DNA from 3 places in the Endozoicomonas sp. ALC020 genome. Region 3 is predicted to be linked to each of the others. Evidence: predicted binding sites of a transcription regulator. Region 3 holds the regulator's gene; each other region holds the start of a gene.
What was found. Region 3 encodes sigma-54, which starts transcription at its own class of promoters, with help from an activator protein. Its sites were predicted from a motif close to TGGCACNNNNNTTGCTNT; they were not measured.
Positions count from the first base shown of each region.

Region 1: the regulator sigma-54 is predicted to act here: its motif matches at 3,175-3,192, upstream of ACOJUO_RS16745 (P-loop NTPase).
Region 2: the regulator sigma-54 is predicted to act here: its motif matches at 3,766-3,783, upstream of urtA (urea ABC transporter substrate-binding protein).

Region 1 covers NZ_CP184830.1:4,382,792-4,388,938, reverse strand. The annotation lists gene ACOJUO_RS16760 (hypothetical protein) at 1-660, shown strand, start outside; gene ACOJUO_RS16755 (rhodanese-like domain-containing protein) at 746-1,183, opposite strand; gene ACOJUO_RS16750 (RNA polymerase sigma factor FliA) at 1,532-2,278, opposite strand; gene ACOJUO_RS16745 (P-loop NTPase) at 2,281-3,090, opposite strand; gene ACOJUO_RS16740 (sigma-54 dependent transcriptional regulator) at 3,807-5,264, opposite strand; gene ACOJUO_RS16735 (helix-turn-helix domain-containing protein) at 5,630-6,147, shown strand, end outside.
Region 2 covers NZ_CP184830.1:1,449,367-1,455,513, reverse strand. The annotation lists gene urtC (urea ABC transporter permease subunit UrtC) at 1-479, opposite strand, end outside; gene urtB (urea ABC transporter permease subunit UrtB) at 543-2,168, opposite strand; gene urtA (urea ABC transporter substrate-binding protein) at 2,414-3,721, opposite strand; gene ACOJUO_RS04565 (urease accessory protein UreD) at 4,008-4,940, shown strand; gene ACOJUO_RS04560 (urease subunit gamma) at 5,006-5,308, shown strand; gene ACOJUO_RS04555 (urease subunit beta) at 5,322-5,642, shown strand; gene ureC (urease subunit alpha) at 5,642-6,147, shown strand, end outside.
Region 3 covers NZ_CP184830.1:517,690-523,836, forward strand. The annotation lists gene lptC (LPS export ABC transporter periplasmic protein LptC) at 1-422, shown strand, start outside; gene lptA (lipopolysaccharide transport periplasmic protein LptA) at 406-993, shown strand; gene lptB (LPS export ABC transporter ATP-binding protein) at 1,094-1,819, shown strand; gene ACOJUO_RS01930 (RNA polymerase factor sigma-54) at 2,077-3,531, shown strand; gene hpf (ribosome hibernation-promoting factor, HPF/YfiA family) at 3,702-4,013, shown strand; gene ACOJUO_RS01940 (PTS sugar transporter subunit IIA) at 4,028-4,480, shown strand; gene rapZ (RNase adapter RapZ) at 4,746-5,603, shown strand; gene ACOJUO_RS01950 (HPr family phosphocarrier protein) at 5,603-5,872, shown strand; gene mgtE (magnesium transporter) at 6,061-6,147, shown strand, end outside.

The DNA of each region.
Region 1 (6,147 bases), 3.2 Mb from region 3:
CGTTTGTTAGAAAAAATAATCAGAACCGAGAAAAAGAAGATGCCAGTGGACATCAAAAAATCTATGGATAAGTGCGACAACGCTCAAGACTTAGCGTTTTCAACCAAAACCAACGTCAATTACCCCGACGACTGGAAGCAGCCGTATTTACCCTTCTATCATGACTTAACACAGATCAAGAAAAAAAAACGCCCTAAAAAAAGTCGAAGCATTGGGGCAATAGCCAGGAAACTCAAGGATATCATTATGCCGAAGGACCAGTTGCCTGCGAGGCCGTGGAAAGAGGATATACCGATAGACAACCAATACATCAGACCTATTTACAGAAGAGGCTTTACCCCGTCAAGTAAAGATACGGGTAAAAAAAACATTGTTGCCTATGCCTATTTTGACCCTTCATCAGATGCAATCAAAAGCACAATATCCGATAATGCCCTTAAAAAAATGCAAAGCATTCACGAAACAGGCCGGTATGCAGCCCATGAAGAAGGCGCTACAGGCTACAAATGCTTTAAATATAAGAGCGAGCCATTATGGGAGTTTAAAGTGGCTGGAGATGAACGGGTTTACGGCTTAACGATTCAGGCAAATGAAGAAGGGAGACATGCGGGTGTCGCTCCACTGGTTATATTCGACACAATATTGAATAAAAAATTATAGGCATCAACTGGCTCTTGTATACCATGGGTTTCTGCAAGTTATAAAAAAAACGCCACATGACGCCTTTTTTATAACTTGAAATAACTTATTTCATCAACATGGACGAGAATGTCTGCGAATCACTCATATCATCTATCTTTTGCTTTCCTGGCTTCCAACTGATGACTTCTTCTGTTTCCAATTCTGAATAAAGTGTTACCGGATAATCAAATGCCAACCAGGAAAAGTAGCCGTCCCTGAAAAAGAACACTCTCTCGTAACCCCAGAGTGCGGCAAGGTAACTCGCTATCGCTCCCCTCATGTGATACGTGCTGTTTCCGTAGATGACAATAGGCGTCTTTTTATCCAAAGTGCCAGGCTTGAACAGCTGTCTGAAGCCCGCCCTTAAATCCAGACTTTGAGACCGGTCAATATGCCCCCATTCCCACTGCTGATATGGTCTCACATCTATAAATAAAGCCCCCAACTCATGAAGGCGCTTGGCCTGATGAGTGTTAATGGTAACAACGTTCTTGATATTCACTGGCGCTTCCTGTGCAGACAGGAAGCAGGAGGTAAGGGCCAGAAAGCACCCTGCGAGATAAGAATTCCATTTCATATTAATACAGGTCCGTTATAAGACTACTTAATAAAAACTACTTTATAAAAAAGTATATGGAGTAAGGACCTGCGTACTTGGAATAATAGGAAGCTAAAAGCTTGCTGCTCACTGCCAGAGAGCATATAGAGTGAAAAAATACCGTTTACTCTACAAATCATTCATTCCAGCCACAGGGTTTGGAGAAGCAATGACCCTGGATAGAAACAAAAAATGCTTGCTTTAGAGCTTGGGGACCCTATACCCACGAGTCCCCCCGGGTACACTGGTGGTTTAACCTAACCAGTTATGGAGCTTGGCTCTTAATCTGACGGCTGCCTGAGAGTGAATCTGGCTGACCCTGGACTCACTGACGCCCAGAACCTTACCAATTTCCTTGAGATTCATCTCCTCATCGTAATAAAGCATCAGAACCAGCTTTTCCCGCTCGGGTAACTTCTCTAAAGCTTCTACCAGGGCATACTTGAACTTCTCTTCCTGAATATCGGCTGATGGACCTCTATCTCCAGAGCGAGCCTGCATTCTGGACTCTTCGCTGTCGAACAGTTCTTCAAAACTGAACAGTCGGCAACCACGAAGGTCACTGAGAATGGTGTAGAACTCATCCAGATTGACTTCCAGCTCCTTAGCCACTTCGAAGTCTCTGGCATCTCTTCCAAGGCGGGCTTCAACCTTCTGAATCGCCTCAGTCACTCTGCGACTGTTTCTGTAAACGGATCTTGGCCCCCAGTCACCTTTTCGGATTTCATCCAGCATGGCACCACGGATACGAATGCCCGCAAATGTTTCGAAACTGGCACCTTTACTGGCATCGTACTTTGAGGCCGCTTCCAGCAGACCGATCATGCCTGATTGAACCAGGTCATCGATCTGAACGCTGGCCGGCATCCTCGCGGCCAGATGATTCGCAATTCTTTTTACCAGAGCCTTATGAGTTTCAACCATTTCGGTCTGAATCAGTTTCTGACTCTTTTCCTGATTGGCTTGAGTTGCCTGCACTCCCTGTGCTGTAGCATCCATGCTTATACCCTCTCTTTTATTCTTGTTGGCAAGAAGAATTCGATACGACCTCTTGGCGGTGTTACTGGTATCGCCATCATCTGATGTGCAATACGCAAAATGGCTTTCGAAGCCCGGCAATCCGGATTTACCTGCAGAAGTGCCTGCTGACGGGTGAGTGATTCTGCGACAGCCTTGTCGAATGGAATCGCCCCCAGATAACGGAGAATAATTTCTACTTCATCATTCAGATAGGATTGCAACCTTTCAAACTGGTTCGATCCATACCGACGGTTATTAACGGCGTTGACAATCACTCCAAAACGACGAACACCGTATATTCGGTAAAGCATACGTATCATTCTCACGGCATCCAGCAGTGATACAACTTCCTGATTGATAACGATAAGAATTTCTCCCGCAGCCTGAATAAGAGCTACATTGTCCGGAGCTAATCCAGGTGCGGTATCAATAACAAGGGTATCAAGAGTAGGAGCCAGAGACTCCAGGCTTTCTATCATTCGGACAGCATGACCAGTTTCTACGGTCTCCCTCCAGATAGGCTCCCCTTTTGGCGACAGCACCTTCAGACCCGAGGGCCCATCCTGAATAAAAGTGGAAAAAGAGTCGTTGGCATCGAAGTGAGTCATATCCAGCTTCTTCTCAAGCCCAAGACTTATTCCAACATCGGGGACAGCCAGGTTTCCATCCATTAAAACCACACGTCTTCCGTTGTTTGTGAGAGCCAGTGCGAGATTGACTGCAACTAATGTTTTACCTACTCCACCCTTACACCCCGCAACTGCAATAATCTGTTTTGTTGATGAGTTCATGGCTTTCAGCTTCTTTTCAGTGATTACTGCATAAAATCTGGAATCAAAAACGTTTTTTCTTTTTTTACTGCCTGTACTTTATTAATAACAAGAGCCGTGCCAATTTTTTAAAACGCCTGTTTTTCACTCATGGTCACATAGCTGACGTGACATCATTTTGACCAGTTCCAGCCTAAAGATCATAACCTACTGTTTTTATTGAGATTTATTTTTACCGGTCGAATTTCCGTCATGTTACTTTTTTGACAGAGTCAAAATCGATCTAAAAAGAAGACATCAAACGTCGTTTCATTGAAAAATAAAAAGAAAGTTATTTGACAGTGTCATTTTATAGTGACGAATTACTGTCGCATAATATTTTCCAGAGGGATATAAAGTGTTACTTAATTGACAAAATAAATTCCGAAACTGAGAGATTTAAAAAACGACAAAATAAAGTTAATTTCCAATGTTGGATAAAAACACTTTATCCAGAGATAAAAAACGTCAAAAATTTTATCTTCCTACTTGTTTGATAATTGATAAAACCGACTTACTTTTAGATAAAAAAGACAGCTACCAGGTAAAAATTTTCGGGATTCTAAAAATACAAAAACGGCCTCGTCTACTTTTTTTCAAAAGCAGACGAGGCCGTCATAAAATCGAACCTGGTAAGTTAAGACAAAAAAAAATGGCTATCAGCTCACGCTGATAGCCATTTTTTTGAACCGATCTGATTAACGCATGGTCTCTTCATAACGATGAAGGCCATACTTTCTCATTTTCTCAACCAGTGTCGTCCGGCGAATCTGAAGTTTGTCAGCCGCTCTGGCCACAACGCTGTTGCAGTCACTCAGAGCTTGCTGGATCAGGCTTTTTTCCAGCCGTGTCAAAAATTCCTTCAGATTCAGGCCGCCCACAGGAAGAATCGCCAAATCATCGACTTTTCCGGTTCCTGCAGGTTGAATACTATCCGGGAACAGCTCGGCAACACCGTCATCATCAGTAATAGCTTCCATATGACGGAAATTCTGTGGCAGATCCTGAACACCTACGACACCGTAGGGATACATAATCGCCAGTCTTTCCAGCAAATTGGACATTTCCCTGACATTACCCGGCCAGTCATGACGGCATAGCGACATAATCGCAGCAGAACTCAGACGAATGGAGCCGCGACTCTGTTTTTCCATTGCACTGACCAGCTCGTTGAGAATCAGCGGAATATCTTCCGGACGATCCCTGAGAGCAGGCATTTCAATGGGGAATACATTCAGCCGGTAGTACAAGTCTTCCCTGAACTCACCGGACTCAATCATTTCAGAAAGGTTTTTATGAGTAGCCGCTATAATTCTGACGTCTACGGGAATCTGCTCGGATCCCCCCACCCTTTCAATAGTGCGCTCCTGCAAAACCCTGAGCAACTTAACCTGCATGTGCAGCGGCATATCACCAATTTCATCAAGAAACAGTGTGCCACCCTGTGCCAGTTCAAACCGCCCTTTTCTTGAGCTGACCGCACCGGTAAAAGAACCTTTCTCATGGCCAAACAGCTCACTTTCCAGCAATTCATTAGGAATAGCACCACAGTTTACCGGCACAAAAGGCATATCCCGACGATGGGAGTGGTCGTGCAGATTCCTGGCCACCAGCTCTTTGCCTGTTCCTGACTCACCGGTCACCATAACATTGACGTCACGGTCAGCCACCTGTGCCATGGAAGCGCGAACTTTGCGGACTTTATCACTTTTACCCACCAGCCCGCGGAACAGCTCTACTTGCTGATTCATACCTGTCTGATGAAGGTGGCGCCATTGTTCACGATACACCTGACCGTAATGCAGGCAAGAGAGTAACTGCGAACGATTGCAGGGCCAGTCGATACGGGCAATGACCTGTCTGCGGAGTGAGGATTGGAGGTTTTCCGGAAGGGGTTCGGCTATACGAATGACGGGGACACCGCCACTCCAGTTCTGTATGCGGGCGATCATGCCCTGCATTGAGCTTTCTGCCTGGAGAAAATCGCCAAGAAAAAGCGCACAGAATCCATCTTTGCTGGACTCGCTGATAGCATCTTCCCAGTAGGCGGAACTGACCGCCCTGGCACGATACCCCATAAATTCGATAACGGTACTTAGATCATGTCGGCGCTGTTGAGAGTCCTCTATGATCAATACCTGATCTGCTGCATCCATTGTAACGACTTTCCTTGTCATCAACGCAATGTAACAAACAGCTCTGAATAATATGAATTGCAATAAGCAAACTCTTATTCATTCATTTAAGGTCTAAAATTCTATTTCGTCAAATTTCTCGGCCACTTTAATTCATTTTTTGATTTTTTTATAAAAAATGACGTGAAATAGCCCTGTTCATCGATCGCTTGCTGGAATAACCGGAGCATTCTCTCCATAAAACCGATAGCCTGATTCTCCACTGATCGAGTTGGTATTGATGAGCTTTCAGAAGAAAATAATGAAATCATGGTTTACCTGTTACAAGAAGCTGCATAAACGGTAACATAACCACTGTCGGGTATGGGCAGCCATCAGGAATTTGAATGCTGATTATCGAAACGCTTGGAGATATTGCCGCCATGCGGGAAAGTGTGGACGTGGAGTGTAAACTGGCACAGGGGCGGGATGGCAAAGGTGCTATCCCGAAAGACATGTGGGAAACCTACAGTGCTTTTGCCAATACCCAGGGCGGCGATATTTTTCTGGGCCTTGAAGAAAAATCGGGTCACCGATTTGTTCTGGAAGGTATTACCGACACCCCGAAAGTTCTGAAAGAGTTTTGGGATACCCTGAACAATCCACAGAAAGTCAGCACTTGTATTATTCGAGATCGTTGGGTCAAGGTTCTGGAGATTGAGGGGAAATCTCTCATCCAAATTCATGTCCCTCCCGCCAATCGTAAGCAAAAGCCAGTCTACATCAAAGGTAACCCCATGATCGGCACCTATCGTCGCTTTAACAGTGGTGATATGCAGGTGAGTGAAGAGATGGTTCGCCGGATGATGGCTGAGCAGGTTGAGGAGAGCCGGGATGCCGAAACCCTGGGGGAAGTAGTTTTTGA
Region 2 (6,147 bases), 930 kb from region 3:
ACCCTGGAACGGAATGCCAGCCAGCCAAACAGGAAAGCGAGAATGCCGGGAACCACAGCCACCATCACAATAGTAAACAAGAAAGAATCAAAACCCTGCCAGTACCAGGGCAGTTCCTGCCAGCTTAAAAACACCATGAAGTCCGGCAGCTCAGGATTGCCATAGACACCACGGTCACCAATCTGACGCATCAGGTACATCCCCATGGCATAGCCACCGAGGGCAAAAAAGGCACCATGGCCGAGACTGAGGATGCCGCAATAACCCCAGACCAGATCGAGAGCCAGGGCCAGAAGGCCGAGACAGAGATATTTTCCAAGCAGCGTGACGGTATAACTGCTGACATGCAGGGCAGAGCCTTCAGGTGCCAGAAGGTTGAGTCCACAGACCATGATGCTAATGACAAAAACCGCGATCAAAAGCCATTTGCCTGCTGGATCGTCGAGAAGAAAACGACTAAGAGGACCTTTTCCATGCATCTTTTGCCTATGGCTGTTTTTTGGCTCATGGCTCTTTGACGACAATGTTACAGAACTCACGGATCAATCCTCCACCGCACGACCCTTGAGGGCGAACAGGCCTTTGGGTCTTTTCTGAATAAACAGAATAATGAAAATCAGTACCAGGATTTTGGCAACGACTGCACCTGCCCAGGGTTCCAGCAACTTATTGACGACACCCAGGCTCATGGCTGCCACCAGTGTGCCCCAGAGATTTCCAACACCACCAAAGACCACCACCATGAAAGAGTCGATGATGTAGTTCTGGCCGAGATTTGGACCCACATTGGTTAACTGGGACAGGGCAACACCAGCAACGCCGGCAATACCGGAACCAAGGCCAAAGGTCAGTGCGTCAATACGGTGGGTGGGAATACCCATAGAGTTGGCCATGGCGCGATTCTGGGTAACTGCCCGCACATTCAAACCAAATCGGGTGTAGCGCAGGATAAACAACAGAGTCAGAAAGACGGCCAGACTGAAGCCAATGATGTAGACCCGGTTCCAGGTCAGAGATAAAGCTTCATTGATCACCCAGGAGCCGCTTAACCATTCCGGTGTTGAGACTGCCTGGTTCAGGGGAGAGAAGACGGTTCTTACGGCCTGTTGCAGTATCAGACTGATACCAAAAGTGGCTAGAAGCGTTTCCAGTGGGCGACCATAAAGGTGACGTATGACCAGTCGCTCAATCAAAATACCGACGGTACCAGCAACAACAAAGGCGGCAGGAATGGCAATAAACAGAGATTGTTCCAAGAATGATGGAAAAGCTGATTGAATGACAAAAGTCGTATAAGCGCCAAGCATCATCATTTCGCCATGGGCCATGTTGATAACCCCCATAACACCAAAAGTGATCGCCAGACCAATGGCAGCCAGAAGTAATACCGAACCCAGACTCAAGCCAAAGAAAACACTTTCTATTGCGGAGTAGTACTCCTGTCTTCGATCCATGTCGGCCAGTGCGGTGTCTATGCCCAGAAGAATTTCTTTGTTCTTAGTCTCTGTTTTCGCTGATTCCAATACTGAACGAACGAAAGGGTCATCAGACTCAGACAGAATTTCAAGGCTTTGGAGCTTGAGTTCATCACTACCCTGTTGGATCTGATATAAGGCAACCGCTGTTGTCAGAGCTGAATGAACATCCTCATCGGACTCCTTCTCCAGCATGGTTTTGAGAATGGCCAATGTGTCAGCCTGAAGGTTTCTGGATGTTTCCTTAACTGCCTGAAGGCGCTTTTCCGGGTCTTCAGACTTGAGGTCCCAGAGAGCCAGAGCGGTTCTGATGGAGTTTCGCAGCCGGTTATTGATTCTGATTTTTTTCAAGCTGCGCTTTTTGACTTCACCCAGGGCTTCATCGGTAATCGGGTCAGCAATGAGATACAGTCGACCTGACTTATTGCCCGTGACCAGACGACCCGTGCTCTTTTCAATAAACAGTTGGCCAGATAACCAGAGGGTTAACAGTTTCTGGCTTTTATCATCACCTTTGGCAGAGAGATGGGTTACGGTGGTCTCCAGTTTGTCCCATGACTTCTCACTCAATTGTCTGGCCAGCTCTTCATTGCTTGTGGTGTTGCTATTGGCCAGAGCCTGTGAGGATGAGACAAAGACAAAAAGAAGACAGAGGCATACTAAAGGCAATACTTGCCAGAGTCTCCAGGTCATAAAATTTCCAGTGAATAACTATGTGTTGGCCTGTCTTGTATTGGACAGGCGTTTGGTGATGGCATGAAAAAACTAACTTCTCATGCCATGTGATACCAATCGAACTTTCTAACTCCCTATTGCGCTGAAGATTTGGGCTTTAATCCTGCGTTGGCGATCGTCGCCTTGTCTTAAGGCTCAAATCTCCATGCTCATTACGGGAGTTAGAGAGCACGATTGCTATGACTTCAACAAAAGACGACTAATCAGTAGTTCTGACCAGAGCAGACACCTGATTCCAGGTTGTAGTTGCCGCACTTGATCGGGGCTGACCAGTCAGCAACAATTTTCGAGCTTTCGGGCAGATATTGAGTCCAGGCATCACCAATGACGCCCCCTTTGGTTTCCCAGACAATTTCAAACTGGCCATCGTCCTGAATTTCGCCAATCAATACCGGTTTGGTCAGGTGATGGTTGGTGTTCATCACAGCAATACCACCCGTCAGGTTGGGAACAGTGATGCCATACATGGCCGAACGGACGGCATCAACGCTGGTGGTTCCTGCTTTTTCAACGGCTTTTGTCCACATGTTGAAGCCAATATAAGTGGCTTCCATTGGATCATTGGCAACACGCTCTTCATTCTTGGTAAAGGTCTGCCAGGTTTCGATGAACTCATCGTTGATATCACTCTCGGCGCTCATAAAGTAGTTCCAGGCTGCCAGGTGGCCTACCAGAGGTGCAGTATCTATACCTGACAGCTCTTCTTCACCAACAGAGAAGGCAATCACCGGAATCTGTTCAGCCGCAATGCCCTGATTAGCCAGTTCTTTATAGAAAGGTACGTTGGCGTCGCCATTAATGGTGGAAATAACCGCCGTTTTTTGACCAGCTTTACCAAACTTCTTGATATCAGAAACAATGGTCTGCCAGTCAGAGTGACCAAAAGGCGTGTAATTGATCATGATGTCCGACTCTTTGATACCCTTGCTCTTCAGGTAGGATTCCAGAATCTTGTTGGTGGTTCTCGGGTAGACGTAATCAGTACCGGCCAGAACAAAACGTTTGACGCTGCCGCCCTCTGAACTCATTAGATAATCAACCGCAGGAATAGCCTGCTGGTTAGGCGCTGCGCCGGTGTAGAAAACGTTTTTGGATGACTCTTGTCCCTCATACTGAACCGGATAGAACATCAGGCCGTTTAACTCTTCAACCACTGGCAGAACTGATTTTCTGGATACGGAAGTCCAGCCGCCAAAAATGACATCGACTTTTTCTTTTGCCAGCAGCTCACGCGCTTTTTCTGCAAACAGAGGCCAGTCAGAGGCAGGATCAACAACAACCGCTTCGAGTTTCTTACCCAGTAGTCCACCTTTCTTATTCTGCTCGTCCACCATCATTAAAACAGTGTCTTTTAATGTGGTTTCACTGATCGCCATGGTGCCTGACAGAGAATGTAAAACACCTACCTTGATGGTCTCTGCAGCCTGGGATATGACCGAAAAAGAGAGGGCGGCGGTTGCTGCAGAAGCTACAACCAGGCCCTTCGAGAGTTTTTTGAGGGAGCTCTTCATAGTTTTTATTAATCCTGTTTTTTATCCTTATGTGCGACAGTGTGACAGCAATGTGCATGCCAATATATTAGGTAACTGTCGTTCATTAGGAAAAGCTCTCACTTCTAACAGTTGAGTTAGAGTTAATTTCTTAATATCGTCTTGACAGTAGATGCCTTATTTCAGAACATCCTCGATCACCAATATGGTGCCTATGTATTTTTTTGGTGCTATTTAAGCTGACTTTATGGTCAAGAATGTCAGCAGTCGTATAAAAATAAAATGGAACATCTTTTGCAGGCCAGAGATGACCTTTAACAGTAAGGGCAGAAGTATGGGGCTGGCATTCAATCGACACTCTATCCCGCGATCCAACCCGGATACTGATTCCAATCAGGGTGACGTTGCGTCCGGAGACAGCGGCTGGCGTGCCGGAATTGCTGTGGAGCTGAAATACATGGACGGCCATACCCGCATGGGCCGCACGCGCCATTATGGTCCCCTGCGGATTCAACGTCCGTTCTGGCCAGAAGGTAAAGACCTGGCGCATCTCTATATTCTTCACCCGCCAGGAGGGTTGGTGGCCGGTGATGAGCTGATTCAGAGTTTTGAAGCCCACTCTGGTGCATCCGGACTGGTGACTACTCCTGCTGCAGGGAAAGTCTACTTTAATGGTAATGGCCGTCTTCAGAAACAGCTGACGTCCATGGTCGTTCAAGACAATGCCTGTCTTGAATGGTTGCCTCAGGAAACTATTATTTTCAATGGTGCAGAAGCGGAACTGAATACATCCATTGAGTTGGACGGCAATGGCTGCTACGCAGGCTGGGATATCGTTTGTCTTGGTCGTAAAGCCAGTGGCGAAGCCTTTGAGCAGGGCAGGGTGATCCAGAATCTTCACCTCACTCGTAACGATCAGCCACTTTATCGAGAAAGGCTGGAGCTGGCAGCGGGCTCACCTCTTGCTCAGTCCGTTCTTGGTCTTAATGGCCAGCATGTATTCGGTACACTGCTCATGACCTTTGAACAAGACCCCGGTTGTGATCATCTGCATGAAAGGCTGGAAGCCTGCGGAGGCTCTAAATGTACAGCCATTACCTGGCGAAACGGGGTTTTTATTGCTCGCTATCTGGGCAGCTCACCTGAACAGGCCAGAACACTGTTTACCTGGCTTTGGAATGAGCTCCGTGGCCAATTGAATGGCCGGAAAGGTTGTAAGCCCAGAATCTGGAATACCTGATTGTTGATGCCTATAACCTACCAATAGCGCATTAAAAGACCACAAGGATAAATTGGAGGGCTCTCATGGAGCTGACCCCCAGAGAAAAAGACAAATTGCTGTTATACACAGCGGCACTGGTTGCTGAACGTCGCCTTGGCAGGGGAGTAAAGCTGAATTACCCGGAGTCCATTGCGCTGATTTCGATGCACATAATGGAGGGCGCCAGAGACGGCAAGACAGTTGCTCAGCTGATGAATGAAGGGCGTGAAATCCTGACTCGTGACCATGTCATGGAAGGCATTCCCGAGATGATTCATGAAGTTCAGGTAGAAGCCACCTTTCCGGACGGCACCAAACTGGTGACGGTTCACAATCCCATTGCGTAGAGCAGGAGGTTTTATGATTCCAGGAGAGGTCATTGCCTGCGAAGAGGCAATCGACATTAATAAAGGGCGTGAGACCTGCGTTGTCTCCGTGGCCAATACTGGCGACAGGCCAGTACAGGTTGGTTCTCATTATCATTTCTATGAAGTGAACCCGGCACTGGCTTTTGATCGGGAATCCACTCTCGGTTTCCGGTTGAATATCCCGGCAGGAACTGCTGTCCGTTTTGAGCCTGGTCAGGATCGACAGGTTGAATTGGTGCGTTTTGCCGGAGAAGGCAAAATCTATGGTTTCCGTGGTGATGTCATGGGTGAGCTTGAGCAGGGAGATAAATAATGGCCAGAATGGAACGTCAAACCTATGTGGACATGTTTGGTCCGACTGTAGGCGACAAAGTACGTCTTGGTGACACGGATCTGTTCATCAGTCCGGAGAAAGACTTTACTGTTTATGGCGACGAAGTGAAGTTTGGAGGCGGCAAGGTTATTCGTGACGGTATGGGCCAGAGTCAGAGAACAGGGGCTGATGTGGTGGATACGGTCATTACCAATGCTCTGATTCTGGATCACTGGGGCATCGTAAAAGCGGATATTGGCATTAAAAACGGCCGGATAGAAAAGATAGGCAAGGCCGGCAACCCCGACGTGCAGGCCGGAGTCGACATCATTATTGGTCCCGGCACCGAAGTGATTGCTGGCGAAGGTCAGGTTGTCACTGCGGGGGGGATTGATGCCCATATCCACTTCATCTGCCCCCAACAGATAGAAGAAGCCCTGGCTTCCGGGGTCACCACCATGCTCGGTGGCGGCACCGGACCTGCTACAGGGAGCAATGCGACAAC
Region 3 (6,147 bases):
GGGTCACCCAGTACAACAAAGAGGGCGAACTGGATTACATACTGGTCTCAGACAGTATCACCCATTACCCGCACAATGACACAACGTTGCTGCAAACCCCTCATCTGGAGAATTTCAATACCCCCGGAAAACCCATGGTGGCCGACGCCCTCTATGGCAAACTGTTGCCCGGCAGCGAGGATATAGAGCTCTGGGATGATGTGGTGATGACCCAGACGAACCTCGGCAATGGTAGTAAGGTTCGAATAGACACTGATTTCATGACCATATACTCTGAAAAGGATCTGGCAGTCACTGATCGACCGGTACTGATCACCAACGACACTGGACGTACGCGCGCCATTGGTATGGAGGCTTTCTTCAAGGAGAGTCTGGTTAAACTCAAGTCTAGGGTAAGAGGATTTCATGAGCCAAAGCCATGAACAGGCCAAGCGCCTTGATCCAAATGAGCGGCCAGACAGAAAGAGTCGTCGCAGAGGGGTCGAATATTACCTGATGCTGGGGGCCACGGCTCTGCTTCCAGTCATGGCACAAGCATTGCCATCTGACCGGCAGAAGCCTATTGAGATCGAGTCCAACACCGCCGATATCGATAACAAGAAAGGTGTATCCATCTATAAAGGCAATGTTGTGATGATTCAGGGCACCACCCGAATTACCGGAGACAAGGTGACCATCTATTCCGTCCAGCAGGAAGTTAAAAAAATTGTGGCAGAAGGCGACAAGGAAAGAGCTTACTACGAAGAACAGCAACCTGATGATCAGGGCATTCTGAAAGCCTGGGGTCATACTATCGATTATCAGGTGGCTGGCGATAAGATCCAACTGATCAAGCAGGCGCAGTTGACCCAGAAGGGTGATACCTTCACAGGTGAACGCATTGATTATGACCTGACCAAGCAGACCGTGAATGCCAAGGGCAGTGAGAACAAAAGCAACCCGGATGGTCGGGTCAAAATGATTTACCAACCCAAACCTGAGAGCAAGCAGTAATACTCATATCCCATTACACTCACTGCTCAACGACTGAACAGGCTTGAAAGGGCTGCCAGAAAAACGACAGCTAACTTTTAAACAGGAAGACAAACTCCGGATGGCAACGCTTAAGGCAGAACATCTCAGTAAAAGCTACAAAGGCAGACAGGTCGTCAAAGATGTATCTCTGGCTGTCGACAGTGGTCAAATTGTCGGACTTCTTGGCCCCAACGGGGCAGGTAAAACTACCTGCTTCTACATGATTGTAGGTCTCGTAAAAGCAGACGGTGGACAGGTTGACCTTAGTGGCCAGAGTTTAACTCACGAACCTATGCATGGCCGGGCCAGAGCTGGCGTAGGTTATCTGCCACAGGAAGTTTCTATTTTCAGGAAATTGACGGTCACCGATAACCTGCTCTCGATATTGGAAACCCGTTCCGACCTTTCCCGGAAAGATCGCATCGCAAAAATGGAGTCATTGCTGGAAGAGTTTAATATCAATCATATCAGGGACAATCCGGGTATGAGCCTTTCCGGTGGTGAAAAGCGCAGGGTAGAAATTGCCCGAGCTCTTTGCACTGACCCAAAATTTATTCTGCTCGATGAACCCTTTGCCGGTGTTGACCCCATTTCTGTTGGTGACATCAAGGCCATTATCACGCACCTGAAAGCCCGGGACATCGGAGTCCTGATTACCGACCACAATGTCCGGGAGACACTGGATATCTGCGAGAAGGCCTACATTGTCAGCGAAGGCACTATTATTGCCGAGGGTGATAGTCAGACTGTCCTGGCTAATCAAAAGGTTCGTGACGTTTATCTCGGGCATCAGTTCAGTCTCTGATCATCTCTTGACTGGTCTCGCGAAAGAAGCGGGCAAAGATGTTGAGCTGATTTATTTTCATACTCTTGTTCTGAATGTTGCATGGCTGACTTGATGAATCACTTTCCCGAAGCTTCAGATGTGATTATAATCCCAGTGACATGGAGAGTAGCCCAATCAAAATAATGAGCAGACACTGAGATATAACTGTCAGGCGCTGATGGCATCAAATCTGGCACCCTCAGTGCAGACACCGAAGTAAAGGTATACAGTTGCCTATGAAGCCATCCTTACAGCTAAAAATGGGCCAGCAGCTGACCATGACACCTCAGCTGCAGCAGGCCATAAGGCTTCTGCAACTTTCCACTCTGGACCTTCAGCAGGAAATCCAGGAAGTTCTTGAATCCAATCCGATGCTGGAGTCTGAAGAGTCCGTTGAAGAACCACCTGCATCTGGTGATGAAGGGGAACAGCCTGTTGACTTCAATGAAAAAGCAGAACAGCCCCCGGAACCAGAAGAGCCCCAGTGGGCTGACAGCATACCCAATGACCTGCCCGTTGACTCCGGATGGGATGATGTCTATTCCAGCCTGCCCGCTGCAACCGATGAAGAACATGATCCTTTTGCCCGCTCCCGGGCCAATGAGTCCCTCCAGGACTATCTGGAATGGCAGTTAAACCTGACTCCCATGACTGACAGAGACAGGCTGATGGGCCTGGCTGTGATCGAAGCCATCAATAATGACGGGTACCTCACTCACTCCCTGGAAGAAATTTATCTCTCGCTACAGGAACAGGTAGAGGAACTGGCGTTTGAAGAACTTCAGGTCATGCAACGACGGATTCTTCACTTTGATCCGGTGGGTTGTGCCAGCGCTAACCTGAAAGAATGTCTCGAAGTTCAACTCAATCAACTGCCACAAGAAACCCACTTCCTGAAAGAAGCACGTCTGCTGATCCAGAATCATCTACAGGCTCTGGGCAGTCGTGACTATGCCCAAATCATGCGGCGTACCCGTCTCAAAGAACATCAACTGAGGGAAGCCCTTAGCCTTGTTCAAAGCCTCAACCCGAGGCCCGGATCAGAAATCGGCCAGGCGGACACGGAATACGTCACCCCCGATATTTCGGTCACCAAAGTCAGGGACCGCTGGGCGGTTGAACTGAACTCAGAATCCCTGCCCAGACTTCGCATCAACAACAATTACGCCTCAATGGTGCAACGTGCCAACAACAGTCGTGACAATGTCTTTATGAAGAACCAGCTGCAGGAAGCCCGCTGGTTTCTGAAAAACCTGCAAAGTCGTAACGAAACCTTACTGAAAGTAGCGGGCAAGATTGTTGAATTTCAGAAAGATTTTCTGGAGCAGGGTGAGCAGGCCATGAAGCCCCTGGTGTTGGCAGACATTGCTCAGGCGGTGGATATGCACGAGTCCACTATTTCCAGGGTCACTACACAGAAATACATGCACACTCCAAGAGGCGTGTTTGAGCTGAAATACTTTTTCTCCAGCCATGTCAGCACAGCCACTGGTGGAGAGTGCTCATCAACAGCCATCAGAGCCTTGATTAAAAAACTGGTATCCGATGAAAACCCTAAAAAACCACTGAGTGATAACAAAATCGCCGGCTTGCTGGGGGACCAGGGGATCAAAGTGGCCAGGAGAACCATCGCCAAATATCGTGAATCAATGAATATACCGCCATCGAATGAACGCAAGCAGCTTATCTGAGCCTTCAGCGATTGAGGTAACAAGCCCTTATACCACAAATCGCCCCATAGATTTTTTGTCTCAGAACAGCGCTAACTGTCATTGACAGTGATAGACTTTCAATCAGGGTTGCCCGTACAATCCCGGGGGCAGTCCAATGTCGAGAATCGGGATCAGCAGGAGAGCGTTACATGCAAGTCAACATCAGTGGACATCATGTAGAGGTGACTGAGGCTCTGAAAGATTATGTCACCAAGAAACTCGACCGCCTTGCCGCCCACTTTGATCAGATTACAAACGTTCAGGTCACTCTGAGTGTTGAGAAACTGAAGCACAAAGTGGAAGCGACTCTACATGTTCGTAGGGCGGATATTAATGCAACCGCTGAGGCTGAAGATATGTACGCTGCCATTGATGACATGTCGGACAAACTGGATCGACAACTGGTAAAACACAAAGAGAAAACGCTTGACCGGCTACAGGGTGCCAACGGCCGCCTGTAAGCATCGATCGTTGTATGATTATTGAAAACATTCTAACCCCCGGGCGCACCCTCTGCGATGTGCAGGGGGCCAGCAAAAAGAAAATCCTGGAAATTGTTGCGGAAATCATCAATGAGCATGTTCCCGCTATCAAAACCAAGGATCTGTTTAACAAGCTGATTAACAGAGAGCGACTCGGTACCACCGGTTTGGGCAAAGGCATAGCCCTGCCTCACTGTCGCTCCAGTGCTTGTCAGCATCCTACCGGACTTCTGATCAAACTGTCTGAACCCATAGATTTTGACTCTGTGGACAAGCAGCCGGTCGATCTGGTGTTCGCACTTATTGTTCCGGAAGAAAATACTCAGGAACATCTCAATATATTGCAGGCTGTCGCTGAGCGCTTTCAATCAGAAGTATTGTTAAGTCAGATGCGAGCGGCAGAAAATTCCGAGGCACTTTACAGCATCATCTGTTCCCCCATTTAACGACTGTAGATAAAAAATATTTTGCTTGCTGATCTGATAACAGAAGCAGGCAAAATGTTTCTTGCTCAGAAATCCTTTCTTCTTCACTTTTGTCACTACAAAGCCTATTTATCCTTCAAAACTGCATGGAATAGAAATATCCGGACTATGCTAGAAATAAAAGAAAGCGACTGGTTCTAATCTCATTAGGTTTTGATAGACTTGCCTCACTCGGAACCAGGTGAGAGACCTGTTTACACAGTCAAACAATCGGGAAGGACACACCATGAAGCTGGTCATCATCAGTGGACGTTCAGGCTCCGGCAAAAGCTCCGCCCTTCACGCCCTTGAAGATGAGGGTTTTTACTGTGTAGACAACCTTCCTGCCAGCATGCTGAATGATCTGCCAACCAATCTTAAAAGCAACCTGGTCGAACCGCACCGTATGGCTGTCAGCCTCGATGTTCGTAATGTGCCCGGCTCTCTGGAACGCTTCCCGACATTGTTGGAAAAGTTGAAAAAACAGGGGGTTGAGTGTCAAGTAATCTTTCTCGACGCAGACAGCAACACCCTGATGAAGCGCTATAGTTCGACACGCCGTCGCCATCCTCTGAGCAATGACAAGGTTTCCCTGACAGAAGCCATTAATCTGGAAAAGAAACTGCTGGCCCCACTGGCTGAAGAAGCTGATATTAGGCTGGACACTTCGCCACTGTCTGTCCATGAAATCAGAGAACAGATAAGACAACGACTCTGCGGCTCCACCAGCAAAAGTATGACCCTGATGATCCAGTCCTTTGGCTTCAAGCACGGTATGCCAGTTGATGCCGACTACGTCTTTGATGTTCGCTGTCTGCCTAATCCTTTCTGGGTTGAAGCCTTAAGATCCTTCACTGGTCAGGATCAGCCAGTTAAAGATTTTCTGGCATCAGAACCCATGGTGAATGAGATGTTTGAAGATCTCAGCACATTCGTGGAAAAATGGTTACCAAGGTTCGAATCCGGACAGCGCAGTTATATGACGATTGCGATCGGATGTACCGGGGGGCAGCACCGTTCCGTATTTATTAGTGAAAAACTGGGCGAGTGGCTCAAAGAACGTTTTGACTGTGTTCAGGTCAGACATCGGGAGCTTTCCAAATAATGATCCAGAAGCAGATCACCATTATTAATAAACTTGGTTTACATGCTCGGGCAGCATCCAAATTTGTTTCTACAACGACGGCTTTTGCCAGCCAGGTGAAGGTGAGCTTTAACGGCCGTGAAGTGGATGGGAAAAGTATCATGGCCGTCATGATGCTGGCTGCTGGAAAAGGCTCTGTCCTTGATTTGACATTTGAAGGCCATGATGAAGAAGAGGCCTGTTCGGCTCTGTGCAATCTGATCAATGATTTTTTTGAAGAGGGTGAGTAGTCACCCTTTTCATCATTAAATCCCTGTTTATACTGGTCTCTCGAAAAGCTTTGCCAGAGATTGAAAGCCCGGCAAAGCTAACAAAGAATGACATGTGAAATGACTGAGTCTGACTATCAGACTTGATGGTTAAAAGAACAGAAGTTCGATACTCAGACACTTCTACCAAAAAAACCGGATACGCATCTATGGTTCAACAGCTACAACTGAGTATCGGAGACAAGGCATTTCAGGAGCTCAACGAAGCCCTTGAGCACGGTGTTTCTCCTGAACTC